2 regions of the Spongiibacter taiwanensis genome follow, and region 1 is predicted to be linked to the other one. Evidence: predicted binding sites of a transcription regulator. Region 1 holds the regulator's gene; the other holds the start of a gene.
What was found. The regulator sigma-54, encoded in region 1, starts transcription at its own class of promoters, with help from an activator protein. The targets are predictions, from matches to a motif close to TGGCACANNNNTTGCNNT.

Region 1 (16,177 bases):
CGGCCTCCCCGCCTGAGCGTCGCTGCACCGCCGCCGCCAAGCTGCTTACAATGGCATCAATACTCTGATATTTACGCTTCATCGCTGCTTTATTAACCACCAACCGGGAACTGACCTCGGCGATCAATTCACGGGGCTCCATTCCATTCGCCCGCAGAGTGTTGCCAGTATCAACGATATCGACGATCAAATCGGCCAAATCCATCAGTGGTGCCAGTTCCATCGCACCGTAGAGTTTAATCAACTCCACCTGAATACCGCGCTCGGCGAAATGTCGCCGGGCGACATTGACAAACTTGGTCGCAACCCGCACCCGGCCCAACGGCAGCGCCTCACCGACACGTCCTGCCGTCATCAAGCGGCAACGCGAAATGCCCAAATCCAGTGGCTCGTACATATCCTCGGCGCCAAATTCCAGCAACATGTCCTTGCCCGAAATTCCCATATCGGCCGACCCCAATTTCACGTAGGTCGGCACGTCGGTGCCCCGGATGACAATCAAGCGCACGTGAGGCAGGTTAGTCTCAAAAATCAGCTTGCGACTGCTGCCGATATCTTCCAGCGGATGGATCCCCGCCTCCGCCAGCAGCGGCAGGGTTTCTTTGAGAATGCGGCCCTTGGTTAGAGCGATGGTGATCGGCTGATCCACTGCAGTGTCCTGTTACTTACTCAACGCGTATTTATCAGCTAGCCAACCGACGAATATCGGCACCCAGCGAGTGAAACTTCTCTTCAATACATTCGTAGCCACGATCAATATGGTAAATCCGGTCCACCACCGTATCACCATCGGCCACCAGGCCAGCGATAACCAGGCTGGCAGAGGCACGCAAATCACTGGCCATCACCGGCGCGGCTTTCAGACGCTCTGTACCCGTAATCAACGCTGTATTGCCCTCTATACTGATTTTCGCGCCCATCCGGTTCATTTCGTGGGTTTGTATCAGGCGGTTTTCAAAAATGGTCTCGGTGACATGGGCCATGCCCTCGGCCACGGTGTTCATGGCGGTAAACTGGGCCTGCATATCGGTCGGGAACCCCGGATACGGTGCTGTTTTTACGCTCACCGATTTTGGGCGCCGCCCTTCCATATCCAAGTCGATCCAATCTGGACCCACCTCGATCTTGGCACCGGCCTCCTGCAATTTTACCAGCACCGCCTCCAGCGTATCGGGGTAGATTTCCCGCAACCGAATGCGGCCCCGGGTGGCCGCGGCGGCAACCAGATAGGTGCCTGCCTCTATGCGGTCCGGCATCACCGAGTATTCGCAACCGCGCAAGCCCTCAACACCCTCCACCACAATTGTGGCGGTGCCGTGGCCAGAAATCTTGGCGCCCATCGCAATCAGAAAATGGGCGAGGTCAACAATTTCAGGCTCCCTTGCGGCGTTCTCCAACACCGTTCGACCGTCGGCCAATGCCGCTGCCATCAGCAAGTTCTCAGTGCCGCCCACTGTCACCATATCGAACAGCACATGGGCGCCTTTCAGCCGCCCATTTGGTGTGGTCGCGGTGATATAGCCCCCTTCCACTTCAATGTGCGCACCCATGGCCTCGAGACCACGCAAGTGCTGATCAACGGGGCGCGAACCAATCGCGCAACCGCCCGGAAAGGATACCCGAGCGTGGCCGAAGCGCGCCAACAGCGGCCCCAGCACCAGAATCGAGGCGCGCATGGTCTTGACCAACTCATAGGGCGCCGTCGTTTCATTGGTGGTACCACCATGAATCTCCACACCCAAGCGTTCATCGACAACGACCTCGGTCCCCATACTGCGCAGCAAGGCGATCATGGTGGTGATGTCATGCAGATGGGGCAAATTGCGAACCAACACCGGTTCCTTTGCCAGCAGTGTTGCCGCCAGTATCGGCAGCGCCGCGTTTTTGGAACCAGATACCCTGATTTCACCATTAAGCGGACCGCCGCCACGTATTAAAAGCTTATCCATGAAATCTCCAGATCTGCCGTGATCTCGCGCTGAGTCAGGGCATCGGCCAGCCTTTGACAGGGCAAATTATTGCTCGTCAGGGGTAAGCGCTTTGATGTTAACGGCATGCAGCGCCCCTTCCCGAATCCAATCGTTGATGGCGGCATAGACAAGCTGCTGACGTCGCACCGGCCGCAAACCGTCAAAGGCACTGCTTACTATCTGCACAGCGTAGTGACTACCGTCGCTTTGGACCTCAATTTGGCCGTCAGGAAAGTGCTCAGCGAGGCGGGATTTGATGTCGTCTATCATTGGGATATGCAATTCCTGCTTGTTCAATTCAAGCGCGGAATTGTACGCAATTACCGGGGGGATAGCGAGATAGCGCCACGGCTGCGGCTATCTCGCACTGTGGGACCGAGCAGCCTTACTTCTGCTCAGCCGCTTTGCCTTCAAGAACGTCCTGAGGAACCACGCTCCAGTTATCGATCACCTTGTCGATATCACCTTGGTAAGTGCGGGCATCCGCAGCAAACTGGTTCTGATACAGCTCGCCCACATTGAGCCCCTCAATGATCACATTGCGAACTTTCCACTTACCGTCGCCGCCTTTCCGCAGCGTGTAGTACACCTGATAGGGCTGGGGGCGATCGCCGTAAATCCGCTGGGCGACGCCAACACTGCCAGACAAGTCTGCATCCTCGGCAAGGGGCAGTACCTCAATCCGGTTTCCGTTGAAGGTCAGCAGCCCCTTGGAGTAAGTATTAATCAGCCCATCCTTGAAGTTCTCGGTGAACCGGATGACCTGGCTACGAAACTTGGCCCGCTCTTCTTCCGTCTTCAAGCTCTGGTAGTAACCACGGCTACCGTATTTACCCATGACACCCCGAGCGAAGCTTTGAAAATCGACGACCTCATCAAGCAGTTCGCGCACTTCGCGCTCAAAGCGCTCCGGCTCCTTATCGGCATAGCCTTTTGCCTCTTCGATAACCGCCATAAGCGCTTGCGTGGTGTCGGCCACCACTTCATAGGGCCCTTTTTCTGTCGCGAACGCGCTGGAACTTGCGCCCACAAAAACCAACAGTGCAAAAATCGCCTTCTTCAACATATCGCTATTTCCTTTCGCAGATAGCCCGAATTCACCGTATGCGGCCTGCCACGGGACCTGAACTTTTTGTTTGACCCCATTCTACGTTAGTCGTCCCCAGGCTGCGGGTCAGCAAAACCTGTTATTTTTTCACATTGGAAATTATCATAGCCCCCGGCATTTCGAGAGCTGCCCAACCTCCACTCACTGAGCGGCCTCATTATTATCGTTGGAAGATTAGCAACAGCTTAACCGGGGGCTAGCACCATCAGCGCAACATCGAGTACGCCCAGGACATTTACTGAGTCCGCGAAACGGGTCATCAGCATGGAGGGAGCCGCGGTGGCGGCCCTCTCAGATCGTATTGACGACGACTTTACCCGCGCCTGCCAATTACTGCTCAATTGCACCGGCAAAGTGGTGGTGACCGGAATGGGAAAATCCGGCCATATCGGCAACAAGATCGCCGCCACCCTGGCGAGCACCGGCACACCGGCTTTCTTCGTCCATCCTGGGGAAGCCAGCCACGGCGACATGGGAATGATCACCGCCGGCGACGTGGTGATTGCCCTGTCAAACTCGGGCACCACCGCCGAGATCGTGACCATTCTGCCGCTGCTCAAGCTGCTGGCCGTTCCCCTGATCGCCATGACCGGCAATCCCGCATCGGAGCTGGCGCAGAGCGCTGATGTTCACCTCAATGTCGGTGTTAAAGAGGAAGCCTGCCCACTGAACCTGGCGCCCACATCCAGCACAACGGTCAGTCTGGTGATGGGCGATGCCCTGGCCATCGCTCTGCTCGAAGCACGCGGCTTCACCGCTGACGACTTCGCCTTCTCCCACCCGGGCGGTGCACTGGGGCGGCGGCTGCTCCTGAAAATCGACGGCATCATGCACACTGGCGACGCTATTCCCAGGGTAAAACTCGGCACAGCCCTCAGCGGTGCCCTGCTGGAAATCAGCAGCAAAGCACTTGGCATGACCACCGTGGTTGACGATGACGGCGTGCTGCAGGGCATTTTCACTGACGGCGACCTACGCCGGGCCATTGATAGCGGCAGCGATATTCGCAACGCTCCCATTGAACAGGTAATGACCCGCAACGGCCGCACTATCAAGCCGGGCACCATGGCCGCGGAGGCATTGCGCATTATGGAAGATCACAAAATTACTGTACTGGTCGCCGTCGATGACCAGCGCCGCCCGGTTGGCGTCATTCACACCCATGACCTGCTCAAAGCAGGCGTTGCCTAAACGGAGAAGCCGACTGTGCACGCGGTAATCGAAAAGGCCAAACTCATTAAACTGCTGGCCATGGACGTGGATGGCGTCCTGACCGACGGCAGCCTGTACTTCGGCAACAGCGGTGAAGAAATCAAAGCCTTCAGTATTCTGGACGGGTTGGGCATCAAACTGGTGAGAGAGGCCGGCATTCGACCGGCAATCATCACCGGCCGCAGCTCCCAGCTACTGGCCCGGCGCGCCGCTGAACTGAAAATCGACCTGATCTACCAGGGCCGCGAGGACAAGCTGGTAGCCCTGACCGAATTGCGCAGCGATCTTGGCCTGGAGCTAAGCGAAATTGCCTATGTGGGCGACGACTTGCCCGACCTGTCTGCCATTGTTGCTGCTGGTCTGGGGATCACCGTTGCCAATGGTCACAGCTTTGTCGCCCGCCACGCCGATTGGCAGACCGATGCCAGAGGCGGACAAGGCGCCATACGGGAAGTCTGCGAGTTGCTGCTAAAAGCCCAAGGGAAACTCAATGCCGCCTGGGAGCAGTTTCTATAATGGCCAAGCGCCGGGGGTTCAATTTCGCTGCATTGTCAGTGCTCTCGGCACTGGCCGCGCTGGGGGGTACCTACCTTTACCTCACGCAGTTCAGCGAGAGCGGCAAGCTGAGCATTGTCGAGCGTTTTGACCCCACCCCGGATGTGGATTCCTACCTTGAAGGCATTGAGGGCATCAAATACCGGGAAGATGGCGCCGTGGCCTACCGTTGGCGGGCCGTCAGCGCCGAACGTTACATTTCAGATGGCTCTGTGCGCTTGCAAGAACCCTCTTATTTAGGGAATATCGCCGAGCAGCGCCCGTGGACTGCCACCGCCACAGAGGGTCGCCTGAACAGTAGCGGCCAGCACCTGCAGCTCAACCAGGATGTGGTCGTGCGCGAATTGATCAGACAAGCTGAAATAAGAACCAACGTGTTGAAAATCGACCTGCAAGAAAGTGAAGTCAGCACCGACCAAGCCCTCACACTGCTCCTGCCCAACGGCACCACAAAAGCCACCGGCATGTACGCGTCGCTGCGAGAAGAGCGGGTAGAACTCCTTGATAACGTCAGGGGGCATTATGCGCCCCGCTAAACTGTTGGCCGCCGCGATAGCCATGTCGACGCTCAACGTTGCGCCCCTGCACGCCTTGCCCGATGACCGCAATCAGGCCATCAATCTCAGCTCAGATCGCGCCACCTATGAAAACAATCAGGGCATCTACAGTGGCAACGTGAAGATGTCCCAGGGCACCCTGAAAATTCAGGCCGACAAACTCACCATTGTCGAGAGTGATCGCAAAGTCGAAAAAGTGATCGCTCAGGGCAACCCGGCCAAATTCGAACAACAACCCAGAGCCGGTGAAGGCGTAGTGGTTGCCAGCGCCGGCACCATTGAATACCGCCTGGCCGACGAGGAAATTCTGCTTCAGCAAAATGCCAGCATCACCCATCAGGGCTCAAAAATCAGCGGTGATCGAGTGGTGTATAGCGGCAAAAAACAAACCGTTGTCGCCGACGGAGGCAGTGCCGCAGAAAACGGCCGGGTGAGAATGACCCTGCAACCCCAGAGCAATGGCGAGGTCAACTCCCAGGGTGGCAAACAAAACACCCCGGTCAATGACGACAACGACGGAGAGACTTCGCCCTAATGCCGGTTCTGAACGCGCACAACCTCGCCAAGGCCTATAAAGGGCGGCAGATTATTCGGGACGTCTCGCTGAGCATCCGCAGCGGCGAAATTGTCGGCTTGCTGGGTCCCAATGGCGCGGGCAAAACCACCTGCTTTTACATGATTGTCGGGATTGTGAACGCCGACCGTGGTCGTATAACGTTGGACGATCGCGACCTTACTCCCATGTCCGTCCATGGCCGGGCCCAATGTGGCGTAGGCTACCTGCCTCAGGAAGCGTCGATTTTTCGCAAATTGAGCGTCGCCGACAACATCATGGCAATTCTCGAAACACGCAAAGACCTGAATCGCAGCCAGCGCAAGGAAAAACTCGAAGCGCTGCTGCAGGAATTTCACATCACCCATATCCGCAAATCCAAGGGCATGACCCTGTCTGGCGGTGAACGTCGCCGGGTCGAGATCGCCCGGGCCCTGGCCACCGAGCCCAGCTTCATCCTGCTCGACGAACCCTTTGCCGGAGTTGACCCCATTTCCGTCAACGATATCCAGCAAATCATCCGTCACCTGCAGGCCCGGGGTATCGGCGTGCTGATCACCGATCACAACGTCCGGGAAACCCTGCACATCTGCGAAAAAGCCTACATTGTCGGTGAAGGCAGAATCGTCGCCGAAGGCGATGCGAACACCGTGCTAAATAGCGAGATCGTCCGGGAAATTTACCTAGGCGACAAATTTACACTTTAATTTCTGCCAGATTTTTGATTCGGCACAGCTATTGCAGGGATCGAGAGAGGCGTCTACACTCAAGTTGGACATTCGAGGGCACTGCCCGTCGTAGAATGCTTGGGCATCCCGCCCTCTGGTAGAGCACAATGTGCTCGCGTTACCTTCTTAATGTTGTAGAAGCCACTGCTTATGAAACAATCGCTCCAGCTCAAGGTTGGCCAGCAGCTGACCATGACCCCGCAGCTGCAACAGGCGATTCGTTTACTTCAACTTTCCACCCTCGATCTTCAGCAAGAAATTCAGTCGGCTCTGGATTCCAATCCACTACTGGAAATCGGCGAGGATGACACCCCAGAAGGCGAACCCGCCCAGCAGAACACCCCCGCCGCGGCGCCAGAATCCACCACCGCTGAACGCAGCCAGACAGAAGAGACTAAAGAAACCTCCGCCAGCAGCGACGACAGCTGGGCCGAGCGCAGCGAAATCCCGGAAGATCTGCCCGTCGACAGCCAGTGGGATGATGTTTACCAAAGCAGCGGCAGCGCCTCCCTCGGGCCAGCCGACGACAGCGAGTTCAGCAATGACTTTCGCCAGGGTAGCTCCGACTCCCTGCAGGACCACTTGCGCTGGCAGCTGAACCTCAGCCGTCTCTCTGATATCGATCAGTTGATCGCCGATGCTATTGTTGATGCCATCGACGAGAAGGGCCGGCTCACCGTGTCGGTGGAGGATCTGGTCGAGAGCTTCGACAATGAAGATATTGAAGCCGAAGAAGTACAGGCGGTATTACGCCTTATCCAGAATTTTGATCCCCCTGGGGTCGGCGGCCGCGACCTCCAGGAATGCCTGCTGATCCAGCTGCGCCAGTTGCCCCCGGAAACGCCCTGGCGGGAGGAAGCGCTGCTAGTGGTCGGCCAGTACATGGCCCAATTGGGCAACCGGGATTACAACCAGATCATGCGCCGCTGTCGCATCAAGGAAGATCAGCTCAAGGAAATCCTCAAGCTGATCCAGTCGCTGAACCCCACTCCTGGCGACGCCATCGGTGGCAGCGAAACGGAATATGTGGTCCCGGATGTGTTCGTCAGCAAAAAGGAAGGCCGCTGGCTGGTGGAGCTGAACCCGGACATCGCCCCCAAAATCCAGATCAACTCCCATTACGCGGCGCTGGCACGGCAAAGTAGCAACAGCAACGACAACGACTACATTCGCGACAATCTGCAGGAGGCTCGCTGGTTCATCAAAAGCCTGCAAAGTCGCAACGAAACACTGATGAAAGTGGCCAGCAAGATTGTTGAATACCAGCGGGGATTTCTAGAATATGGTGAGGAGGCAATGAAGCCTCTCGTTCTGCACGATATCGCCGAGGCCGTAGGCATGCACGAATCCACCATTTCCCGGGTCACCACCCAAAAATACATGCACACCCCCCGCGGCATTTTCGAACTGAAGTTCTTTTTCTCCAGCCATGTGTCCACCGACACCGGCGGGGAATGCTCATCCACCGCCATTCGGGCGCTCATCAAGAAATTGGTTGCGGCCGAAAATCCCAGAAAGCCCCTCAGCGACAGCAAAATTACCGAACTGCTGGCTGACCAGGGCATTCAAGTGGCCCGGCGAACCATTGCGAAATATCGGGAATCACTGGTCATTCCGCCCTCAAACGAGCGGAAGCGGCTGGTATAGTGGCCGCGACTCAGGTCGCGACCGTCACTTGCGCGCCGGGAGGCGCTGATTGCTTACAGCGATGAAGGAGCAAAAATATGCAGATAACTGTTAGTGGTCATCACGTAGAAGTTACCCCCGCTCTCCGCGACTACGTTAACAACAAGCTTTCCAAGCTGCAGCGACATTTCGACAACATTACCAATACCGACGTCACCCTGACGGTCGAAAAGTTAATCCAGAAGGCAGAAGCCACTGTCCATGTTGCCGGCGCAGATCTGTTCGCCACCTGCGAGTCACAGGATATGTACGCCGCCATCGACAGTCTCACCGACAAGCTCGATCGGCAACTCATCAAACACAAGGAAAAGCACCTGGCTCGCTAGCGCCAGCTTTGCTACCAGATTGCGATAACCATGAACCTAGACTCCATCCTCAGCCAAGGACGTACCCATTGTGGTACGTCCGTTAACAGCAAAAAACGCCTCCTTGAACAAGTTGCCAAGTTCATCAGCGAGGACGATCACAACTACGATCCCGACGAGCTGTTCAATGACCTGCTTGCCCGGGAGCGCCTTGGCAGCACCGGCATCGGCCACGGGGTGGCCATTCCCCATTGCCGCAGCAGCCGCTGTGAAAGTATTACCGGCCTGTTGGTACGCCTTGAAAAGGCCATCGAATTTGAATCCATTGACGATCAACCGGTCGACCTGGTGTTTGCCCTGATCGTACCGGCAGAGGCCCACGACGAGCACGTTAAAGTGCTGGGTGCCCTCGCCTCCGCCTTCAACGAAGAGAGTTTTCGTCGCAGCCTGCGCCAGGCAGAAGACGCTGCCGCCCTTTTTAAGGCAGCTATCGCTCACTGACCCAAGGGCGCCAGCCTATGCAACTGACCATCATTAGCGGCCGCTCCGGATCGGGCAAAAGTACCGCACTGCACCAGCTGGAAGACGAAGGCTTTTACGCCATCGACAATCTTCCCATTGCGCTGTTGCCCGAGCTGGTCAGAGAACTGTCCCAAAAGCCCATCAAGGCCCACCAGAAAGTGGCGGTGTGTATCGACGCCCGCAACTCCGAAACCGAGCTACAGCGCTTCAGATCACTGTGCGACCAGGTTCGCCAGTACGCCGATCTGCGCATCGTGTTTCTCGATGCCGCCGAAGACAAACTGATTAAACGGTTCAGCGAAACGCGCCGCCGTCACCCGCTGACCAGCTCGGCGCTGCCGCTGGCCGACGCGATCAAGCTTGAGGCCTTGCTGCTGGAGCCCATCGTGATGGAAGCCTCCCTGACCATCGACAGCAGCGACATGACGGTCCACGACCTGCGCGGCGCGATCCGCGACCGTATTCTGGGTGCCGAGGCAGCAACCCTGGCGATTCAACTAAAATCCTTTGGTTTCAAGCGCGGCCTGCCCATTGATGCCGACCAGGTATACGACTTGCGCATGCTGCCCAATCCCCACTGGGACGAAGCACTGCGCGGTCTTACGGGCCGCGACCAGCCCGTGGCTGACTTCCTCGATGCGCAAGACGACGTGCAGCAGATGTACGCCGACATCCTCGCCTACCTGGGCCATTGGCTGCCCAAAATCGAGGCCAGCAACCGGAGTTACTTCACCGTTGCCATTGGTTGCACGGGCGGACAGCATCGGTCAGTATACATGGCGGAAAAACTGGCCAGTGCTCTTCTCCCCAAGCACCCCGGCCTTCAAGTTCGCCATCGCGAACTGCAACAATAGATGAACTGGCATGGTTGAAACCAAGATAACAATCATAAATAAGCTTGGTCTGCACGCCCGCGCGGCGGCAAAGTTTGTCGGCACGGCGGGCGCTTTCAGCGCCCGGATTGAAGCCGAGGTAAACGGCCGCACCGTGGACGGCAAAAGCATCATGGCCGTCATGATGCTCGCCGCCACCAAAGGCACCGAAATGACCCTTCGCTGCGAAGGCGACGATGAGCAGAAAGCCCTGGCTGCGCTAGTGGAAATAATCAACAACCGCTTTGACGAAGGCGAATAAGCACTCAGCACTGCTACTTTAAGCCGGCAATCGGTCCGCGATTCGATTGTTGTCGACACCCCTTTCAAGGATAATTCTGCACTGCGGCGCACCGGCGACGCCCCTCCCCCAAGATTTTCAGAGAGCCCTATGGCGGCAAGCGCAGAACAGCACTACACCGAATCCCAACTCGAGGCCATTAATCAGGCCCTGAGCGGTGGCGGTTTCCTGCAGATTCGCCGCATGATCAACGGCTTGCCTCCCGCGGATGCCGCCCACCTCATTGAATCCACCCCGCAGAAAGTCCGGGCGGTGCTCTGGCAGCTAGTGGATATCGAAAACGAGGGGGACATTCTCCAGTACCTCAACGATGAGGTGCAGAGTCAGTTCCTGCGGCAAATGGACGCCGAAGAAGTGGCCGCCATGACCGAGGGGCTGGAGGCCGACGATATCGCCGACATCCTCCAGCAACTGCCAGACCGGGTCATCCGGGAAGTGCTGGACTCCATGGACCAGCAGGACCGGCTGCGGATCGAACACGTATTGTCCTACGACGAGGACAGCGCCGGCGGTCTGATGAACACCGACACCATCACGGTGCGGCCTAACATCACCCTGGACGTTGCCCTGCGTTATCTGCGCCGCCATGACAATTTGCCGGAGATGACTGACAGCCTGATTGTGGTGAACCGCAACGACCAGTACATCGGCCTGCTGTCCCTGCGCAAACTGCTAGTGTCTGATCCCAACGTCACCGTGCGGGAGGTAATGGACACCGAGGTAGAGCCCATTCCGGCCGACCTCCCCGCCGCCCAGGTGGCCACCCTGTTCCAGCGCCACGACTGGGTCTCCGCACCAGTTGTCGATGCCGAACACAACCTGCTCGGCCGTATCACCATCGACGATGTGGTCGATGTTATTCGGGAAGAGTCCGACCACTCCCTGATGAGTATGGCGGGCCTGGACGAAGATGAAGACACCTTTGCTGCGGTGCTGACCACCGCCCCCCGCCGGGCCGTATGGCTGGGTATCAACCTGATCACCGCCTTTATCGCCTCCGGGGTGATCAATATGTTCGAGGGCACCATCGAAAAAGTCGTGGCCCTTGCCGTGCTGATGCCCATCGTCGCCAGCATGGGCGGCGTGGCCGGCACCCAGACCCTCACCGTGGTGATTCGCGGCATGGCACTTGGCCATATCAGCCGCAACAACAGTCGCTGGCTGGTGAGCAGAGAATTACTTGTCGGCGCCATGAACGGACTGGTGTGGGCGCTGGTCATCGCGCTGGCGGCCACCCTGTGGTTCGACGACCCGATGATCGGCGTCATCATTGCCGCCGCCATTGTCATCAATCTGATTACCGCTGCCCTCGCCGGGGCGCTGTTGCCCCTGGCAATGAAATCGCTGAATATCGATCCCGCCCTGGCCGGTGGTGTGGTGTTAACCACGGTCACCGATGTGGTGGGCTTCCTTTCATTCCTTGGCTTGGCCAGCCTTTTTTACGCGTAAACCGGATGTAATGTGAACGACGACGCCAACGAAAAACCCAGTAAAACCGCCCTCAAAAAGGAAATGCTGGAGCTCCAGGACCTGGGCAAGCAACTCATCGAACTCAGTGACGCCGAGTTCGCCAAAATTCCAATCAGCGACGACGATCTGATTGAGGCCATCGCCACAGCCAAGCGCATCAAGAGCCGCGAGGGCCTGCGCCGCCAGATGCAGTATATTGGCAAGCTGATGCGCCTGACCGACCCTGAGCCCATTCGCGAAGCCTTAGCGGAGCGCCAGCGAGGCCATCAAGAGCTGGCCCGCCAGTTTCACGCCTTGGAGGAAATGCGGGACCGCCTGGTCGAAGTGGGTATCAGTGCGGTAGAGGAAGTGGTGGAGCAGTACCCCGAAGCGGATCGCCAGCAGCTGCGCCAACTTATTCTGCAAGCGGGAAAGGAAGCCGCAAACAATAAGCCGCCAGCAGCAAAGCGCAAGTTATTTAAATACCTGCGCAGCCTGCACGAGCACCAGAATGAATAAGCCCTAGCGAGGCAAATTGCGGCGGTGACTGGCGACCGGCATTTGCTGGCGAATGCGCTGTTGGGCCGCCGCATCAAACGCGGCGACCACCACCCCGGCGCCGAGCCCCGCCTCCGCAAGCACGGTGCCCCAGGCATCCACCACCATCGATCCACCAGAGCAGAGGCGCGTGGCGCTGTGCATGCCACCCTGATTGGCGCCGATCATCAGCGTCTGGTTCTCAATGGCCCGGGCGCGCATCAGCGGCGACCAATGGGCCCAGCCAGTGCGCCGGGTAAAGGCCGAAGGCACCGCAACGATCTCCGCCCCCTGATCCTGTAGCACCCGAAAATACTCGGGAAAGCGCAGGTCGTAACATACCGCCACACCCAGTCGACCAAACTCGGTGTCCACCACCAAAGCTGAATTTCCCGGTGCATACTGGTCCGACTCACGATAACACTGTTGAGAATCGGCCACGTCGGCATCAAACAAATGGGTCTTTTGGTATACCCCCAGCAGTTCCCCAGCGCGGGAATACACATGGCAGCAAGGTCTCACGCGGCCATCGGCGGCTGGCAGAGGCAGCGTTCCCCCCACCACCAGGACATTCAAATCAACGGCTAACTCAGCAAGAAATCGGCGCAGCCGACCACCCTCGGCTTCGGCCTGCGCAAGGGCCATCACATCCCCCCCGGCAAACAGCGCAAAGCTTTCTGGCAACACCAGCATCTGCGCCCCCTGGGCCACCGCCTGTTCGGCCAACTGCCGCGCCTCGGCAAGATTGGCAGCCACCTCCCCGGTAGACACCATTTGCAACGCCGCCACCACTACTACGCTCACCGGGTTACCCCCTGCTTGCGGCGGGAACTGGCATCGTCACCGCCAGTGGCAGACTCTACGTCAAAAATCTGCTGAAAGGTCAGCTCAGGATTGCTCAGCGTGCCGTCGATGTCGTAGACCGCGCTGGAGAAGCTGTCGACCTGTTCTTCAAATACCTTGCTTACCACATAGGCACCTGCCGCCGCGGGCAAGCCGCCGACCAATGCCGCGATCCAGGGCAAATTGCTACCAATGGGCAGGGTGGCAACCAAACGCAAATCCGGCACTTCCCGCTCCAGGTCGATATCACCGCTCATCTGAAATGCACTGGAGGGCCCCTTCACCTCCATCGGCTTACTAAAAATCAGCTGGCGATCATCCAGCACCAGCGCGCCGCGCATGCTGTCAAAGGCGATCCCACTGGAAAACACATCCCGAAAATCAAATTTCAATCGTCTGACAATATTCGCCATATTAAAGACACTGAGTAGCCGCAAGGCACCGCTGGCCGTGTCCGACACCCGGAAAAACCGACCGTCCTCGATATCAAAATTGAGCTCACCCTCGCTTGATAACAGCTGCCATTGATCGGGAGCCCCCGGCCAGCTGAGGCGGGCATCGATCGAACCCTGCTTGCTCTCGATTGCTCGGCTATACCCCCATTGCTCGAGCACGTCGCCCAAGTCGCCAAGGTCAAACTGGCCATCGAGATAGGAGCGATCACCGCGCTCGTCCCTTAGCCAGTCCAAGCGGGATGGCTGATCTCCGGCGTCGAGCTTGATACCTCGAATCCGGCCACGAAGACGATCAAAGTGGGCGCCGCGACCATCGCTGCGCAGGTCAAAGCCAACGCTGCCCCAGGGCTTTCCAGCAACGGAAAGGTCCGCTATATCCAGGTTGATCGCGGGAAAGTCACGCGGGTCGAGATCGGCCAGGCCACCACCACTCTCACCGCCCTGTTCATCGGCGAGAGAGGCCAGCGCAAGGCGATCCAAGTTCAGCACAATGGGGCTACCCGCCGCCGCTGGCAGGTGGATTTTCCCAGCCAAGTCGGGGCCCGCAAGCCGAACGTTTTTGCCCGCTGAGCCAATGTCGGCGTCGATGGTCACGTCCTGAAAGACCTGCCCCATCGCTTCCAGTGACGCCACCGCCAAACCGCTCACGCTCACCGTGAGCGCCGATGGCACCTCTTCCAGCCCAGCCGGAGATGCCGCTTGAGCCGGGTCATCGGATAAATAACGTTCCATCGCCATTTGCCACTGACTCAGCGCAGCGAAGGGAAGCTGGCCGTCAATCACCAAGCCGTTTGCCCCGGGAGCCACTTCGGCATTCGCCCCGAGCCGCAAATGGCCGCCCAGCAGCTGGCCATCGCGCAGGCGCACGCCAAGTTTGCCCGTGTCCGCCACACCCACCAGAATAGTGGTCTCACCGGGCGGATTATCCAGAGGGATGGTCACCCGGGTTTTACGTTTTTCATCGACATCCTTAAACAGGGGTTGCGGCAACATCAGGGCAAGCCCCTGCAACTCAGAAGTGAATACCAGCTGCGGCTGGTCACCCCCGGCGGTAATCCGCATATGCAGATCCGTTTCGCCATCGAGAATGTTCAGAATTTGCAGCGGTTGCCAGCGCTGCAGATCTGCAGCGCTGAGCCGGGCTCGGCCATCCACCAGCACCTCTCTGCCCCGCTGGGTCACCAGCAGGTTAACCTCCTTGTCAAATACCCTCCCCCGCAGCCCCTCACTGGCAAGCCCGGTTTCGGAGGAGTAATGCAGGCGCCCCTGAACGCCCGATACTGATAGGCGCTGATCAGTCAGGTGCAGCCGGGGAAGCTCAAGCCCCACGCGAGCATCGAATTGGGGGGCCTGCCCGGCGCTCAGGATTTGCTGCAGGTTGAAGGCCACATCGGCGCGGCCCTGCCCGGTCCAGTCGTCCAGAAAGCTGCCGATATGGCGCTGAATGGGAGTATCCAACAGCAGGCGCTTACCCTCAGCAAAGTTAAGCTTGGCCTCAGCAGCGACTGTCAAACGAGGCCGGCCCTTCGCATCTTGATCAATCTCTACCCGAGCCGTGTCAACGTTTGCATCCAGCAGGCTGGCAGCTGATGTGGTCGCGGTGAAATGATGATTATCCAGCAGCAAGCGGGCCTCACCCACCACCAGCTGCGGCCATTCCGACAGGAATTGCAATTGCCCGGCGGCAAGGTTGATCGCCAGCTGAATCGACCGACGATCCTCCTCTGCCTTGCGCAACGACCCGTGGTACAAAAACGCCGCCTCACTGGCGCGACCACTCTGCAATCCCGTGTCCAGCCATTCAAGTAAGGAGGCGTTCAGAATTTTAGGGGTGTACCAGGCATGGCGGCGAACATCCGCATCCTTAGCGCCGATCGCCAGGGTCATTGCCGGCCCCTTCGCCTCGTCGTGCTCCAGGGGAATATCCAGCGCCAGCGACGCCGTCATCGGCTGCCCCAGATGCTTGGCGTGAATTGCACCCGACTGCAGCCCGAGACGCTTATCCGCAATGTGCCAACGCAACTCGGCATTCACGTCGGCCAGCTCAAAGGGCTTGTCGTAGAGCTCGGGAAAACTCAAGGTTGCCCGCTCGGACAATACCGCAACCATCCCGCTGTCTGCGGTCAGCTCCACATAGCCATCGACACCCTCAGCGCCGGGTGCCCCCCGCCAGGGCTGCACGCTGACGGCATGCATCTCGGCCCGCATTCGAAAATCCACCGGCTGTTCTGGCGTTTCCGGTCGCTGCCAATCCAGCCGAATGCGTTTCAATGCGCCCTTGGGCGCAAGCTCCAGCAGTACCTCCTGACCGGGAAAGGGCTCCGCCTCGCTCAGCAATGCCGCCCAGGCGCCAACCGAAAATTGCGGCAGGCTCAGCCCCCAGCGATCCGGCTCCGGGTGAAACAGCGTGAGCCCCGCCAGGTCCAGGGTGTTTCCCCGCCACAGGGCATCAAAATCAGCAAAACTGATCTGCCAGTTATTGTCGGCGTGGTTGCCGACAAAGCGCATATTGACCTGCTCCAGC
Region 2 (16,177 bases), 620 kb from region 1:
TGATGATCGGGAATGGCCACCGGGCCGCCGTCACCCATCACCGGTTGGCCGGCGCCGTTAATCAACATGCCATCACTGGTCAGACTGAAATCGCCCCGACGACTGTAGGCTTCGCTGCCATCGGCAGCCTGCACCGCAAACCAGCCGCTGCCGCGAATAGCCACGTCCAGGTCGCGGCCGGTGCTCATCACCGCGCCCGGGGTAAAGTCGGTTTCCGTGCCCGCCATCACCGCATTGGCGCGGGTGGCGTGGCCCGGTCCGTCAATGTTCTGGGTCATCAGGCTTTGAAAGTCAGCCCGAAATCCCGCAGTGCTGACGTTGGCCAGATTGTTGGCATTGTTGGTCTGTGCCATTTGGGTGTGCTTCGCACCGGTCATGCCGAGAAAAACCAATCTGTCCATCGTCTGCTCCTTACTCGCTTATCTGCTTCAGCTCAGTCATTAGCGAATATTGATAATCGCCTGAGTTACCTGGTCAGATGTGGAGATCATCTGGGTGTTGGCCTGGAAATTCCGCTGGGCGGTGATCATTTCCACCAGCTCGGCGGTCAAGTCCACGTTGGAACCCTCCAGGGCACCGGCTTGCAACAGCCCAAAATTGGAAGTACCAGCCTCACCCAAGCGCGGACCACCCGAGGTATAGGTTTCCGCCCAAGAAGTATCGCCCTGCTGCTGCAGGCCATTGGGGTTGGAGAAGATCGCCATCGCCACTTTTCCCAGTTGCGAAGACTGGCCATTGGTGAAGCGGGCAGAGACCACCCCGGTGCTGCTGACTTCGATGCCGGTCATCCGGCCCGTGGTGAAACCATCCTGCTGCAGGTTGTTCACGCTGAACTCCTGGCCATACTGGGTGGTGTCGATGTAGTTAAAGCTCAGGTTCAGATCGGCGGCACCGGTGCCGGGATCGTAGGCTGGATAGGTAACCAGACCTGAGGCCGGGCTGGTCAAAATACCGGCATTATCAAAGGTCAGGGTATTGGCGCCACCCACCGGGTTGTCGTCCACATACAAGCGCTGACTCCAGTTGTTAGCAGTGGGCTCCTTAATAAAGTACATGGTCGCCGTATGGCTGGTGCCCAGGGAGTCGTACACCGTCATCGAGGTAGCGTGGTTGTAGCTCGAGGGCAAGGTCGGGTCGAATGGGCTCGCCGCCGGGACGGGCGCATTGGCAGGCAGATTCAAACCAATGTCGGTGCGGCTGGTCTGTTGCGGTGGGTTCTCGGTGATCTGCAGTTTCAGATCGGCCAGGGAGCCGGTGGCAAAGGTGCCATTGGCGGCCGCCGGAAACACCTGCAGTTTTTCCAGGTTGCTGTTCACCACGTAGCCGTCACGATCAACGCTGAAGGCCCCGGCGCGGGTATAGGTAATCCCGTTGGCGCCTTTCATGGTGAAGAAGCCCTCACCGCTGATGGCCAGGTCCAGGTTGTTATCGGTGAAGTCGATATTGCCCTGGGAGAACTGCTGGGTAATGGTGTTCAGACGCACACCGGCACCGGGGGTGGTGGCCGTGACGTCGTTGTTCGAGGTGGCGAATACGTCCGCAAAGGACGACCGGGAACTCTTGAAGCCCGTGGTATTCACGTTGGCGATGTTATGCGCCGTGATATCCAGGTGGGCAGAGGCGGCGTTCAATCCACTCAGTGCGATACGAAAGCTCATAATGTCACTCCTACTGGCATAGCGATCCCACCGGGATCAACGAATTTCGATAACCTGGGAAAGCGCCACAGTGCCCAATCCCTTCAATTGCAATTGTGCGCTGCCGCCATTACTGGGCACGCTCACGCTGTTTACGGCCGCCCGCACCTGGGTTCCCAGGGCTTCCTGGGTATTGCCGTTACGATAGCTGGCTTGAATCTGATAGTTGCCGGGTGGCAGGCGGTTGCCATTCAGGCCCACCCCATTCCACTCAAAGGGCACATCGCCGGCGTTTTGTGGCCCCAGGGACACCTTGCCCACCACCTCGCCGCCAGGTGTCAGAATTTCAACATTCACGGCGGTGCTGCTGACCGGCAGGGTCAACTGCCCGCCCACACCACCCGAGGACGGCAGGGCAATTTTGTTGGAGTCGACCAGCACTTCTTTGCCAATCAATGAGGAGGCTTCAAGGAGCTGGGCCGAGTACAGCGAATCCGCCAGCGTGGCAAGGTTGGCATTCATCTCGCTGATGCCGCTGACCGAGGTCAGCTGGGCCATTTGGCTAATAAATTCGGTGTTGTCGGTGGGTTTGAAGGGGTCCTGGTTTTTCAACTGTTGGAGCATCAACTTCATAAAGTCGTCCTGATCCAACGAGCTGGCATCTTTCTTGGCGGCAGCAGAGGCTTGCTGCAATTCAGTCACGGAGCGAAGTTCCATCCCCTATTCCTCAGTTCTGGCCCAGTTGCAACGTGCGCAGCAACAGGGCTTTGGTGGTGGAAAAAACCTCGGCGTTATTCTGATAGGCCCGAGAGGCAGAAATCATATTTGCCATCTCCTCCACCGTATTCACGTTGGACTCATAGACGTAACCGTCAGCATCCGCCATCGGGTTGCCGGGCTCGTAACGCTTCTGAATGGGCGCTTCACTCTCTACTACACCGGTGACCGCCACACTGGTGGTTGCCCGCTGCTGATCCATCACCGCGGAAAACACCGGCTGTTTGGCCCGGTAGGCGTCTTCTTCGCTACCACTGATGGAATCGGCATTGGCCAGGTTGCTGGCCACGGTATTGAGGCGCAGCATTTGCGCGTTCATCGCAGCTGCGGCCAGATCCAAAGAATTAGCCATGGCTTAGCGGCCTCCCTGAATAATGGATTTCAAACTGCTGAAGCGGCTGCCCAAGAACTGCAGCGTGCTCTGGTAACGCAGGGCATTGTCGGCAAACTCGGCCTGCTCAACGTGGCTTTCTACTGTGTTGCCGTCCAGGGAGGGCTGCTGGGGATTACGGTATTTCAAATCAACCGCTTCTACCCCGTTGGCGCTTGCGTTGACCGGCCCCAGGTCCATATGCCCGGCTCGGGTTTTTGCCACCGCCAAATTCATGCCCAACTGCCCTTCGGCCTGACCCAGTGCAGCGCGAAAATCGATGTCGCGGGCTTTGTACCCAGGGGTTTCCGCGTTGGCGATATTTCCTGCCAACACTTCATTACGGCGCTCGCGCAGGTACAACGCCTGCTCGTGAACTCCCAATGCCTTGTTAAAATTAATTGCCATCGTGTTACCCGTTTTCCGAAAAATGCCACTAAAGTTTTTCGTTTTTCATCCGATAAACTCTATGAAGCGGCGTTTAAAGTCGGACTTGCGTGTTTGACAGGGACGAGGCAAACGCTGTGCCAATATTTTTTGTTGTTATTTTTCAGACAGATACAAAAGCAAAGACGGCAAATAGCCAAAAATTCGGCAGATTTTTTCCTCTCCAGCGGCAAAGTTTCGACGCCGCATAACTACCTAGTTACCTGCGTACTTCCCTCCACTGTCGCCATAGCCCAGCAGCATCCCTGACGCTGGCACAGCAATTGCAAAACCCTCTACAGAACCACATAACTGACAAAAAATTGGCGATTTGCTGGAGAAACTGGGTAACTGACGATGGCAACAGGACATTTCATCAAGGCCTTACTGTTAAGCGGCGCATGTATCGCGACACTTGCCCAGGCCAGTTATGCCCAAGCCGGTTACGAAAGCCCTGAGCGCATCGCCGCGACGGCCAAGGCCTATATTGCGGCCCGCAATCCCTGGAAAGACATGAACACCGAGGTGACGGCCGATCGGCTCGATCCGCGCAGCAAGCTAGCCAAGTGCGACGCTGCGCTGGAGGCCTTTCTGCCGCCGGGTGGCCGGATCAAACGGCGGACGACCGTCGGTGTACGCTGCACCAGTGGCCAAGCCTGGAAGATTTACGTGCCAGTGAGCATCGCCGCCTATACCAAGGTGATGGTCGCCCGGTATCCCATCGCCCCCGGCAGCCTGATTCGCGCCGAGGACGTGAGCTGGAGCAAACGGGATATCGCTACGCTGGGCTATGGCTATCTGCGCAGCCTCGAAGGCCGCGGCGGCTATCGCGCCCGCTACAGCATTGCCCAGGGCGCCGTGCTCACCCCCAATATGGTGGAGGCCGACAGCGCCATTCAGAAGGGTCAAAAAGTTTACTTAAACAGCAACACTGGCGGCATCAAGGTAACCATGGCCGGAATCGCCATGGAAAACGCGCCGCTGGGCGGCCGGATCAAGGTTAAAAACCTAAGCTCTGGCAAGCAGTTGGAAGGGGTTGTGGAGTCAGACCACCAGGTTCTGATTCCGTGAACAGGGCCGCAATTTATGGGCAATAGTCACACTAAAGTTTTCCGCCTGACGGCCGATAACCAAGATAAAGCGATTCGCTTAAAGGATATCAACCATGATCTACCGTATTGATGGTGGCTCCCCCAGCCAAACCGGCAAGCTGGACACCAGCCGGGCCAGCGGCAAAGCCGGCACCAGCAATGCCCCAAGCCAAATCGAGGCGCCGTCGACCGGCATGTCGAAGGCCGATGCCCCCCTGCTCGCCTCTGCCCGCGCGGCGGTGAACGCCAGCGACGGCATTGACCGGGCCAAGGTCGACGCGATCAAAACTGCCATTCGCAACGGCGAATACGTCGTGGACGCCAAGCGGCTGGCGGCAGCCTTTATCGACATGGAAATGGTATCGGTGCGCTGATATGGAATATCTCGATCTGCTGCAAGCCATCGAAACCCATAGCGCTGCACTGGAAGCTCTGTTGAGCCAGGAGTGCGAAAATCTGGAGCGGGCACCCGAGCACGGCCAATTGCTGGCACTGGCTGAGCAAAAAACCCGCCTCAGCACCACCCTGCAGACTCTAGAGGCCCAGCGCCAGGCCTATTTAAGCAGCCACCCCGAAGTCTCACCACAATTGCCCGACACTATCCGGCTCAGCCTGGCCAACTGCCAGCGACTGAATCAGCAGGCCGGCGCCCATGTGTCGTCGCAATTGCGCTATACCCGTCGCGCCCTGGATATTCTCGGGCTTGGCGATGACGGCGGCGTGTATACCGCCAATGGCGTCAGCCAGCAAAACTCCCGCAGCCACGCACTGGCCAAAGCCTAATCACCTACCCGCAACCAGCCTCCCCCGTCATTGATATCGGGGGATGCCCGCTTACTTTTCCGCCCGGGACATAAACCGGCGCTCTTCAACATTCACCTTAATGCGATCACCCGTAGCGATGTACTCCGGCACCTGCACGGTCAAGCCCGTCGACAATTTGGCGGGCTTGGTCCGGGAGGTCGCCGATGCGCCTTTAATTGAAGGGTCCGTCTCTACCACATCCAGCTCCACACTGGTCGGCATATCCAGCGCCACCGGCATATCGTTGACCACCACGACATGCACGCCGGGCGTATCCTCGTTGATAAACATCATCTCTTCAGCGATGGCGTCTTTATTGAGGTTGTAGAGGGAGAAATCTTCCTGATCGAGAAACACATGCTCATCGCCATCGGCATAGGAATACATCACCGCTCGACGGCTTAAATCGGCAAAATTCAAAATATCCGAGTCCTTAAAGGTCTCGTCGATCTTGTGGCCGGTCACCACATCGTACATACGCATCCGGTATAAACTACCCCCGGCCCGACCCTGGGGCGCCGAACGCTCGATATCCTTCACCATGTAAGTGCCGCCGTTGTAATCCAACGCCATATTCTTTTTGATCTCACTCGCCTTCGGCATGGGCTTGCTTCCTGTATAGGGGCCGGGCTAGCCCGGCAGATTTGCGTGGCGGAATTTTAGGAGTGATAGCGGGGATTTGTATAGCGATTAATCCACGACGGCAGAAACGGCTCAGTCGTCGCGATCTCACCGCCGGGGTGTGATATGAATTCGCTCTTCAAGGTCGCAGGCGGGGCAATGCCACACGGTGAATCCCTCGCGATTCATACTGGGCAGGGCGTAGCGGTGGCCGCAGCAGCGGCAGATGTGATCGAGTAGTCGCTTTGGGTCACTCGGGCTTTTGTCGTCAATGGTCATTATTCGCTCTCCGATTAGCCCTTATTTAACGCAATAGAATCGAAATATCTTTCCTTGGCCGGTTGCCAGACACTTCCCGTCAGCATCGACCGCTCTCAGCCGCTCTCGCACACCAAAGGATTTCGGCAACAAATACGCACCGCTCGGGCTGCGCAAATAAATCCAACCAGTATCGTTCTCACCATCGCTCAAACCTTTCGATTCTCTTGCGCTGTAATGGTAAACCCCAGCCTGGTGTGCAAAGTGTTCCTCTTCGAGCCACTCAGGATACTGCAGACGCTCGGCGCGCTGGGCAAACAAATTGCGCTGTTTCTGATTTGCTTCCTCAATAGCAGTTCGCGTGGCAAGGTCCACTGAATCGAGCTGGTAGCGATCACCTTGGTGGCGCAGGCAGAATTGGTGTTGCACCACTTTTTCGTCCGCAGAGGTGTAACTTAGCTCTGCCTGAAGCCAGCAATACCCACCGGGTCCGGTGGTATTCACAGTGAGCTGAGGCCAGTACAAGGTGGCACCCAACGGCCTGCTGACCAAGCTTACCAATTCGCCGCCTCGCCACTGATCAACTTCCAGCCTGTGATCATCCCGCTGGTTTGTTGTCGATAGATAGACCGCCAGAACTGAACCGTCGGGGCCCGGCGCAAGCTCAATGAGGCTGCTGCCTTCACGTGATTTACTGCGCATGACCGTGGCATTTTGGGTGTGCAAAGCCAGCGCTGCCAACCTGCGCCCGCTTTTACCGTAATGCGCCAGCTGAGTGCCCTGAAGGTAAGTCAGAAAACTACCGTTATCACGCTCAATGACATTGGCGTAATTTGCTAGCGTGCGCTTGGCCAACTGGCCATCAAGCTGACGAAGATCACCATCGCGACGGTGAAAATAGAGATCATCGTACTTTTGCAGCACCACCCCTGAACTCATCGATTTAACGTAGCGAAGATCACCGCTGATTTGAATCTCGCCGACCTGCTCCAGCTCCGCCGTCTGCAGGCGTAAATCCGGTACCGATTTGGCGGTGGCGGCTTTGGGAGCGTTCGGAATACATCGCTGCATACGACGACCAATCTCAGCCGCTTCGGCGAGTGTGGTCAGGGCCTTTGCTGCCTGTTGCTGACAAGGGGTGGTCTTCAGGCCACGTTGCCGGGCAAACCGCCCCGGCATAGACATACTCTTGTTAAAGGCCGCTCTGAATCGGCCAGCCTGATCACCAATGGCCCTGTCCAACTCACTTATACGCTGCGGGTCTGTGCTCTGCTCCCTCTGCCGGGAAAGCGCATTCATGGCATTTTGCGCACGGAATCTTGCTAGCGACCACAGGTTAATTTTTGACTCGTCGGCGATCCACACTTCACTGACAACGTGAGCGGAGTGCTGCTGGCTTTCAAAAAGATCGCGCAAAATCGACTGAGCACGCTCCGCCGGGAGAAAAGATGACTTATCCCCCTCCCTCGAAAACAGCAGCTTTCCCCATGCTGGGCTGGCAGGAACGGTAAAACTGGGTGCTTCACTAGCAGCTTCCGACATCACACCCGGATCACAAGCCAGTAAATAACCACTTTTCAGCTTGAAAATGAGTTTGGGGCTGTAAAAATCCAGATCACGCTGAACACTCGCGGGGAGCAGGTCTACCGGAAATTTATGGACACTTGCCTCGCCGCTACTGTGATCGTATATCTCATCTAGCCACCATGTCGCCGGGCAGTAGACCAACGGCTCTCCCATTAACGTCGTCAGCGCCAGATGGACGCGCATGCCCACCATGACCGAAAACTGGCTGTCCTCATGCCGCACGATGCGCTTGCTGAATCCCGGACTCTGACTGCTATCGGTAAGGTCGGTGTATTTATCCCCGGCAAAGCTCAAACAGGCAGAAAAAATCAGGGTAAAACAGAAAACGACTTTGCTTGGGGAGCTCACTCACTGGCCCTTATGGGTTCCTTATCTTTGCAACAGTTTACAAAACTACCGCTGTAAAAGGGGATAATGATGCAAGCGGCCGACACAATCGCATTTTTGCATGGAGCACTAGTGGTCCGTGCGGCAAATACGGTTACGCTGAGCCACAGCACAAGGGGTTTTGGCAAGGCGCAGTCCGCAGGGAATGGCCCGGCCCTTTGCAAGGGCTGCAACGCAGTCCAAAATCCCTTGTGCTGCGGCCCTTCGGGAGCGCCTGTGCGGGCGCGCCCGCCTTGCTAAGGACTGGGCCATTAGAGGCGAAACCGCCTCGGTTCGCACCCACACAGACGCTCTGAGTGTGACCTTATTTGCCGCACGGACCACTAAGCGTAATCATCCACCCCACCGGCCCGACTCAGTACCACATTACGCAATACTTCGCCTTCGCCATTGCCCCCCATGTTGCCCTGCTGATCACCCCGCGCGCCCGGATTATTGCCACCTTGACCGGTCGCGGCGTTCTGGCCTTGTCCCTGACCCTGGGCGAGACTGGCGTTAGCATTCTGGTTCATCAGGCTGACTTTTACATCGTCCAGGCGCAGGCCCTGCTGTTCAAAGCCCTGCGTCAAACGCGGCAACATTCGCTCCACCAGCTCACTGGTCTCAGCGTGCTGAGTTTGAAACTGCACACGGCTGCTATCGCCATCGAGGCTGATCTGCACTTGAATACTGCCCAGTTCTTCGGGGTGTAGTTGCACGGTGGCCGTGTGAACCCCGTTGTTCATCATATAACCCACCCGGGCTGCCATTGCCTGACTCCAGGCGGGGTCAGTGACCGCGTTCTGGCTCACGGTGAACATGGCTGGCGCTTTGGTTTGGGCCGAGTTTTGCGCACCACGCAGATCCCGCATCAAGCTGGCCAGTTCAATATCACTGTCGGCCTTCTCGGTGATAGCACCGACTTTTTCATCGCTGGTGGTTTCGCCGCTTTGCTGGACAAGGGCCTGACGGAAGCCCTCGGCGGTGGTCATTGCCTCGGGTTTGGCTAACGCCGTATCACCAAAGGCCAGCGTACCCTGGCTGGGTGCCTTGTCCGGGGTGGCTCCCGTCAGTTGGTTCAGCGCCGCCTTGGCATCGGCCGTCTTCAAGCTGCCAGGCTCACCATGGGCTTCAGCCGCCGCTCCGGTGACCGAATCGCCAGCGGTCCTTTTGGCAACCATTTGCTGCAGCATCGCCGAGAGCGCCAAACCCGACTCCGCCACGTCGTCACCCTCTGCTGCCATCTCGCCGTTCAGCGCAGTACCAACGCCCTGAGGCTGGCTGGCCAGCAAGGACTGCAACTGCGGCAATCCCTTGCCGCCGAGAGGAAAGCCCTCACCGTCGCCCAAGGCAACCTCCGATAGCAAGGATTCGGCCGACAAGGCCTCGCCCTGCTCTTGGCTGAATTGGGCCAATGCTTGGGCCTGAATGGCGGCGAAATCCTGGGGCTGACCGCCCAGCAAACTCAGCTGCTGTGCGGTAAACAGTTGATTAAAAGGGGTTTCTGCCGCGCTGGCCGCGCCCGAAGGGGCGCCTTTGCCAAGCAGGGACTCAAAGATATTACTCACTGAAATGGCCGGAGTTTGCATCGTGCAATTGCCTCTAACAGAGTTTGCGTTAGGGCCGCCAAAGCCCGTTGAAGGGGGCCAAAAGCGGCAAAATTAGGTGACTCTTTAGGGTTTAGAGCAAAGGCTGTGCCAGCGGCTTATCATAATCGGTAGCACCCCAGAAATTTGAGTGTGGCTGTGTAGGTTGGTTAAGGCGTTTTTTGGTCAGACACCGGAGCGCTAACGCGCTAGATGACCCGTATGGCGTCTCGCGACTGAATGGCACTTAATTAAACCTGTCATCCCCGCAAAGGCGCACTACTGTGCAGAATCATTTTTAGGTCGTCATGCTCGCGAACGCGGGCATCCAGAAAACCCGGCTACGTTAGCAAACATACTGGATACCCGCGTTCGCGGGTATGACGATATCCGGTGCTATCGTTGCAGGATTCCCACGTGCGCGGGTACGACGATATTTCGGTAACCCCTCCAGACGGTCGTACATTCAGGCTTTGGTAAATCAAGTCTCGTCGCGGAAGATTCTGTTTCTACTTTAAGCCAGTCATCCCCGAGAAGGCGCACTACTGAGCGGAATCATTTTTAGGTGGTCATGCTCGCGAATGCGGTCATCCAGAAAACCCGGCTACGTTAGCAAACATACTGGATACCCGCGTGCGCGGGTACGACGATATTTCAGCCCAAAGTACTGGGCACCCACGTGCGCGGGTACACTGATATTTCAGCAAAACCTGGATTCCCGCCTTCGCGGGAACGACAATTTGGGCAATATTTATCTAAAGTAAGTGCCATCCGTCTCGCATCTTGCATCTCCCGCCTTGCATCTCCCGTCCAGCATCTCCCGCCCAAAAAAAGCCCGAGGCAACGAATCACCCCGGGCTCTCTTACCACGTCACTGCGTCCGACGTCAGACCAAAGCCACTACAGCACCGGCATGCTCCGATTCCACAGGAAGCGCTGCGCGGCCATATCATCTGCCACAAACTGCTCCCGGCGATCCGCCTCTTGGGCTTCACTCTGCTGATAGCGTTCGGTCAGCTTTTCCAGGCTCATGCTGCGTTGGCGAGTGCTCATCCACTGCTGGCGTTCACCCTGCATATTGCGCTCAGCCTTATCCACCTGTTCCTGCTGCATGCCGATGGCGGTGGCGAGCTTGCTCATAAACTGTCGAGTTTCCTGCAACCGCCGCAGATCCAGTCCAGCACCGGCGGCACTGCTCGCAGCGCTGTACTCGCGGTAATACTGTTTCAGTTCATCCAGTTTGCGGCGTTGCTTGTTGGCGTTGCGCTGACTCGCGGCAAATCGCTCGGCGGCTTGCTGCTCCGCTTTGTCAGCCAGCTTCAACACACTGTCCATGCGCTCGGATTTTTTCATTCAGTTCCACTCACCAGTAGACTTAACTCATCCAGGCTTCGATCAAAGGTTTCTGATTCGTCGTAGGCCTGTTGCAGAAACCCGCTAATTTTGGGCCACAAACTGACCGCTTCATCCAATCGGGCATCACTGCCCCGCTGGTAGGCCCCAATGGTAATGAGGTCCCGGTTTTGCTGGTACAGCGAGTACATCTGCCGGAAATAGCGCACCGTATCCTGGTGGCCCTTTTCGGTGATGTCGTTCATTGCCCGGCTCACCGACTTTTCAATATCTATTGCTGGAAAATGCCCGGCATCGGCCAGCGCTCTGGACAGCACGATATGACCGTCCAATATCGCCCTGGCGGAATCCACGATGGGGTCGTTCTGATCGTCCCCTTCGGCCAGCACCGTGTAGAACGCAGTGATGGACCCTCCGCCAGCCTCGCCATTTCCAGCGCGCTCTACCAGTGCCGGTAAGCGGGCAAACACCGACGGCGGGTAGCCCTTGGTGGCGGGCGGTTCACCCACGGCCAGTGCAATCTCTCGTTGAGCTTGGGCGAAGCGGGTCAGCGAATCCATTAGTAATAACACTTGCTTACCCTGGTCCCGAAAGTGCTCAGCAATCGAGGTGGCCAGCCATGCCGCCCGCATCCGCATCAGCGGCGGGTGATCTGCAGGGGTCGCCACCACCACCGCCCGGCGCATTTCTTCCGGGCCCAGAATACTGTCGATAAATTCTTTGACTTCCCGGCCGCGCTCACCAATCAGGGCAACCACCACCACATCGGCGCTGGTAAAGCGGGTCATCATGCCCAGCAGCACACTCTTGCCCACGCCGCTGCCGGCAAACAGGCCCAGGCGCTGACCGCGACCTACTGTGAGCAGGGAATTGATTGCCCTAACCCCCACATCGAGGGGCTGCCGAATCGGCTGTCTGGACAGGGGGTTAATCGGCTCCCCCGACAATGGCCGGCTGGCGCTGCAGTGCAAGCTGCCCCGGCCATCCAGGGGCCGCCCGGCGCCGTCGAGCACGCGGCCCAACAGGCCGTCGCCAACCGGCACGTCGGAGCCTTTTTCAATGGGAATCACCCGGGCGTTGGGCATGACACCGCGCAACTCGCCGGTGGGCATGAGTAGCAGTTTGTCGTTAGCAAAGCCGACGACTTCGGTTTCCAGCCAGTTGCCATCCACCGTCTCAACCATGCAATACCCACCAACTGCTGACTTACAGCCAACCGCTTCGAGCATGGTGCCAACGACCCGCTTGAGCTTGCCTTCGACCCGGGTTTGGCCGACATCACCCAGCCGCTGCCGGTAGCCCGCTATCCGCTGGGCCAGACTGCCGCCATCGCTGTGACTGAACTCAGTCATCAACCCGGCCCCCAGACACGAAAGGAGAATTTGCAAAGGCTTGTCGCAGAATGGCCGCTAAGCGGGTTTCCAGCCGCTCATCAACTCGGGAGTTGTCATTGGCCAGCATAAAGCCACCGGGGCTGATGTTGGCGTCCTCGACAAACTGCCAGTTGCCCTCAGCAACCTCGCCGCTCTGGGCAAAATGCTGCTGCAGCGTATCGACATCGGCCGGGTGCAGATGAATTTCCAAACCGCCCCCCGCACCGGGGAGCATCGCGGTGGCCGCCTGAATTTGCTCATGAAGCCATTCGGGGTGCTGCTGCAATTCGTGACGCAGAAGCTGCGCCGCCAGGCCCACGCTTAAGCCAATGACTTCCCGCTCCAGGGATTCATCCAACTGCCCGGCGACATTACGCAAAGCCGCAATGGTGTTTTGCAGCTGCTGGCTTTGTTGGGCCAACAAATTGTGTGCCTCTTGCTGGCCCCGCCGGAGCCCTTCCTCATAACCTTGCTGCTGGGCCTGCTGGCGCAGGGCATCAAGCTCACTTTGGTGGTTTTGTTGGCGCTGGGCTTGGGTTTGGGCGTGCGCAGTCGAAGCGGCGTGAGACGAAGACCCTGCCGCGGCTTTGGCGGCTACCGCCCCCAGGTCAGCCGGCACCCAGGGGCGCACATCGCCCTGCAGCGAGGGCCGCTCTGCCTGAGCCACCGCCTCGACAGGCTGGTCGTCCCCCTCAATGCGCCGGGGAGACCAACGCTCAAAGGTCTCGGTCACGAGTATCGCCCTGACAATGCCCGTGGCGTTGGCTTACACATAATCGTCGCCACCTTTGCCCAGATCGATCTGACCGCTCTCTGCCAGTTTTCTGGCGATGGCCAAAATTTCTTTCTGGGCCTCTTCCACTTCACTGATTTTGATCGGGCCGCGGGCTTCCATATCCTCAATAATCATCTCCTTGGCGCGCTTGGACATGTTATTCAGAATCTTGTCGCGCACCCGCTCTTCAGCGCCTTTCAAGGCGATGGGCAGAATATCTGAGGGCACTTCCCGCAGCAGCATCTGAATGCCCTTGTCGGCAATATCCATCAGATTGCTGAACACAAACATCAGGTCCTGAATACGATCAGACAGGGCTTCATCCGCCTTGGCCAGGGCCTCGAGCACCCGGGTCTCTGAATCGGCATCCAGCGAGTTAATGATGCTGGCCGCCGTCATGGCGCCATCAACCGTACTGGTCTTGAAGGAGGCCGACACCGACAGTTTTTTCTTGAGCACATCCTGCAGCTGCTTCATGGCCGCCTGGGGGATGGTCTGCATGGTGGCAATGCGCATCACCACGTTTTCCTGAAGATCCGTGGGTAACGCTTTGAGCACTTTCGCCGCCTGCTCCTTGGCCAGATGGGCCAGGGTAATAGCAATGATCTGGGGGTGCTCGTCTTTGAGCATCTGCACCAGCGCCTCAGTTTCAAGCCAGCGCAGCGAATCGATTTCGAGGGCCTGCTCCTGGCCCAACACCCGGTCAGCCAGGGTTGCGCCCTTCTGTTCGCCAAGCGTATTGGTGAGCACCTTGCGGACATAGTTAGACACCCCCACACCGAGGGTATTTTCCGAGGACAGGGCCCGGTGAAACTCATTGACTACCGATTCGGCTTTGCGGTTGTCCACATCGCGGATAGACGCCATCGCCGAGCCGATTTTTTCGACATCCACCGCGTCCACATGCTTGAGCACCTTGGCCGCCTGGTCTTCACCCAACATCAGTAGCAGAAGCGCCGCTTTCTCACTGCCCGCTACTGTCATCGCATTAAGACTCGCCATTTTCTGCCACCCACCGTTTTACCACCTGTGCCACTCGCCGGGGGTCTTGCTCTGCCGCCGCCCGAACATCATTCATTTTTTGCTCAAAGGCCGGTGCTCCCGGCCCCGCCAGCGCCGCTACCGGGCGCTGCATCACTTCACCGCTGAGGCCATCCTCTTCGCCACGGGGCAAGGCCGGTGGCGGCTGATTGGCCTGCATCAGATTGCGCAGGGCTGGGCGAATGACGGTGAAGACAATGATCAACACCGCAAGCCCTGCCAGAATCTGCTTGATTAAACTGGCGAACCAGGGCTGCTCCCAAAAGCCGGGAGCCGACACTTCTTCAAGCTCCGCGGTTTCCATGCGGAAATCCGCCGACATGACCGTCACCCGATCACCGCGCTCGCCATCAAAACCCACCGCATCTTTTACCAGCGAAGTCAGCTGGCCAATCTCTGCCTCGCTCAAGGGCTGGGAGATCACCTGCCCCTCTTCGTTGGTAATCCGTTTGTTGTCCACCACCACGGCCACCGACAGACGGCGAATCATGCCGCTGGAGCTCACGGTGTGGTTGAGCACCCGCTCAATTTCGTAGTTGCGCACCACCGAACGAGTACCGTTCACGTCGCCATTGTCGGCACCCTTCGTGCCGGCCATCGGCGGCTGATTACTCAGGGCACCGGGCACGCCGGCGGCATTAGCGGGGTCACCATCAAGGGGGCCGCGCTCATTGATCTGTTCACTGCGCACCACCTGACGATCCGGGTTCCAGCTCTCGCGGCTTTCCTGCACAGTGGAGAAATCCACATCCGCGGCCACTTGCACCTGCACTCGGCCGGAACCTGCAAAGGGCCGGATCAAACCGGCCACCCGCTCCTCATAGCCCGCTTCAATGCGGCGCTGATAATCCAATTGCCGGGTACTGACACTGAGCTGATCCTGACTTTCCTTCTCGGAGAGCTGGTTGCCCAATTGATCCACCACGGTGACATCTTCCGGTTGCATGCCGGTCACACTGGTCGCCACCAGATTGACGATGGCATCCACACTGCCCTTCTGAATGCGGCTCCCCGGGTATACGTCGAGCATAATGGACGCCGTTGGCGGCTTGCGATCCCGGATAAATACGGATTGCTTGGGAATGGCCAGATGCACGCGCGCCTTGCGCACCTGCTGGATACTTTCGATGGTTCTGGCCAGTTCCTGCTCCAGGGCGTAGTGATATTTTTTAGACTGCATAAACTCACTAACACCAAATCCCTGCTGCTGATCGAGCATGGCCATACCGCTGCCATCGCGCATCACACCTTCGCCCGCCAATTTCAGCCGCGCATCGTGCAACTGCTGGGCAGGAACCATGATCGAACCCGTGCTGTCCTGGACTTTGTAGGGAATATTGGCGGCATTGAGGGCGTCAACCACTGCGGCAGCCCGCTCCGGCGCCAGGCCGGTGTACAAACTGCGGTAGTCCGGCCCCTGGGACCAGAGCACCGCTGCCACACCGAGTGCCACGCTGGCGGCGATGCCGATCAGGATCAACAGCTGACGGGTAATGGGATTCCCCGCCAACTGGTTGAGCAGCAGATTGGGCGCTTTGCCTTGTTGTTCAGCCATGATGCTTTCTCAGCTCCGGGGTTAGATCGACATCCGCATGACTTCCTGGTAGGCGTCCACAAACTTGTTGCGGACCTCTACCAGCGCCTTGAACGACACATCTGCTTTTTGGGAGGCAACCATCACCTCGGTCAACGACACATTCTTATCGCCGCTGGAAAACGCCGCCGACAGAGCACCCGATTTGGATTGCATCTCGTTAACCGCATCAATCGACTGGGTCAGCAGCTGGGAAAAGCCGGTCTGCTGAGGGCCGCCAACACTGCCAGTGCGCAGCTCGCCGGGGTTGGGATTGACCCGATCCAGCTCGCCAGTGTTCTGCGCCATCGGATTCTGGGCAGGCATCGCCGTTTGCTGACGAATGGTCCGAATCTGACTCAGCAGTTGGTTGACACTCAAACTATCACTCATGGCTATCTACCTAGCTGGCGCTGTGCTCGCGCAGGCGAGCCAGTTTGTAACGAAGGGTACGTGGGCTGATGCCAAGAATCTCAGCAGCTTCTTTTTTGGACTTGCCGCGGCGCAGGGCGTCGTTAATCACCAAGCGTTCCTGGTCG

Region 2: a site for sigma-54 is predicted at 3,297-3,314, ahead of flgB (flagellar basal body rod protein FlgB). Genes of this name have one in related genera too.

The regions. Positions count from the first base shown of each region.
Region 1 covers NZ_CP098455.1:1,262,061-1,278,237, forward strand. Annotated here, with positions in the region: gene hisG (ATP phosphoribosyltransferase) at 1-649, opposite strand, end outside; gene murA (UDP-N-acetylglucosamine 1-carboxyvinyltransferase) at 684-1,949, opposite strand; gene NCG89_RS05875 (BolA family protein) at 2,016-2,240, opposite strand; gene NCG89_RS05880 (MlaC/ttg2D family ABC transporter substrate-binding protein) at 2,356-3,036, opposite strand; gene NCG89_RS05885 (KpsF/GutQ family sugar-phosphate isomerase) at 3,343-4,269, shown strand; gene NCG89_RS05890 (KdsC family phosphatase) at 4,285-4,806, shown strand; gene lptC (LPS export ABC transporter periplasmic protein LptC) at 4,806-5,381, shown strand; gene lptA (lipopolysaccharide transport periplasmic protein LptA) at 5,368-5,937, shown strand; gene lptB (LPS export ABC transporter ATP-binding protein) at 5,937-6,662, shown strand; gene NCG89_RS05910 (RNA polymerase factor sigma-54) at 6,834-8,330, shown strand; gene hpf (ribosome hibernation-promoting factor, HPF/YfiA family) at 8,408-8,695, shown strand; gene NCG89_RS05920 (PTS sugar transporter subunit IIA) at 8,726-9,175, shown strand; gene rapZ (RNase adapter RapZ) at 9,193-10,050, shown strand; gene NCG89_RS05930 (HPr family phosphocarrier protein) at 10,061-10,330, shown strand; gene mgtE (magnesium transporter) at 10,460-11,818, shown strand; gene yjgA (ribosome biogenesis factor YjgA) at 11,831-12,337, shown strand; gene NCG89_RS05945 (carbon-nitrogen hydrolase family protein) at 12,341-13,159, opposite strand; gene NCG89_RS05950 (YhdP family protein) at 13,156-16,177, opposite strand, start outside.
Region 2 covers NZ_CP098455.1:643,410-659,586, forward strand. Annotated here, with positions in the region: gene flgF (flagellar basal-body rod protein FlgF) at 1-401, opposite strand, end outside; gene flgE (flagellar hook protein FlgE) at 441-1,658, opposite strand; gene NCG89_RS03125 (flagellar hook assembly protein FlgD) at 1,695-2,354, opposite strand; gene flgC (flagellar basal body rod protein FlgC) at 2,365-2,766, opposite strand; gene flgB (flagellar basal body rod protein FlgB) at 2,770-3,192, opposite strand; gene flgA (flagellar basal body P-ring formation chaperone FlgA) at 3,568-4,281, shown strand; gene flgM (flagellar biosynthesis anti-sigma factor FlgM) at 4,376-4,675, shown strand; gene NCG89_RS03150 (flagellar export chaperone FlgN) at 4,677-5,084, shown strand; gene efpL (elongation factor P-like protein EfpL) at 5,136-5,708, opposite strand; gene NCG89_RS03160 (hypothetical protein) at 5,835-6,005, opposite strand; gene NCG89_RS03165 (hypothetical protein) at 6,027-7,919, opposite strand; gene NCG89_RS03170 (flagellar hook-length control protein FliK) at 8,282-9,505, opposite strand; gene fliJ (flagellar export protein FliJ) at 10,424-10,876, opposite strand; gene fliI (flagellar protein export ATPase FliI) at 10,873-12,228, opposite strand; gene NCG89_RS03185 (FliH/SctL family protein) at 12,221-12,982, opposite strand; gene fliG (flagellar motor switch protein FliG) at 13,016-14,026, opposite strand; gene fliF (flagellar basal-body MS-ring/collar protein FliF) at 14,013-15,620, opposite strand; gene fliE (flagellar hook-basal body complex protein FliE) at 15,642-16,031, opposite strand; gene NCG89_RS03205 (sigma-54 interaction domain-containing protein) at 16,042-16,177, opposite strand, start outside.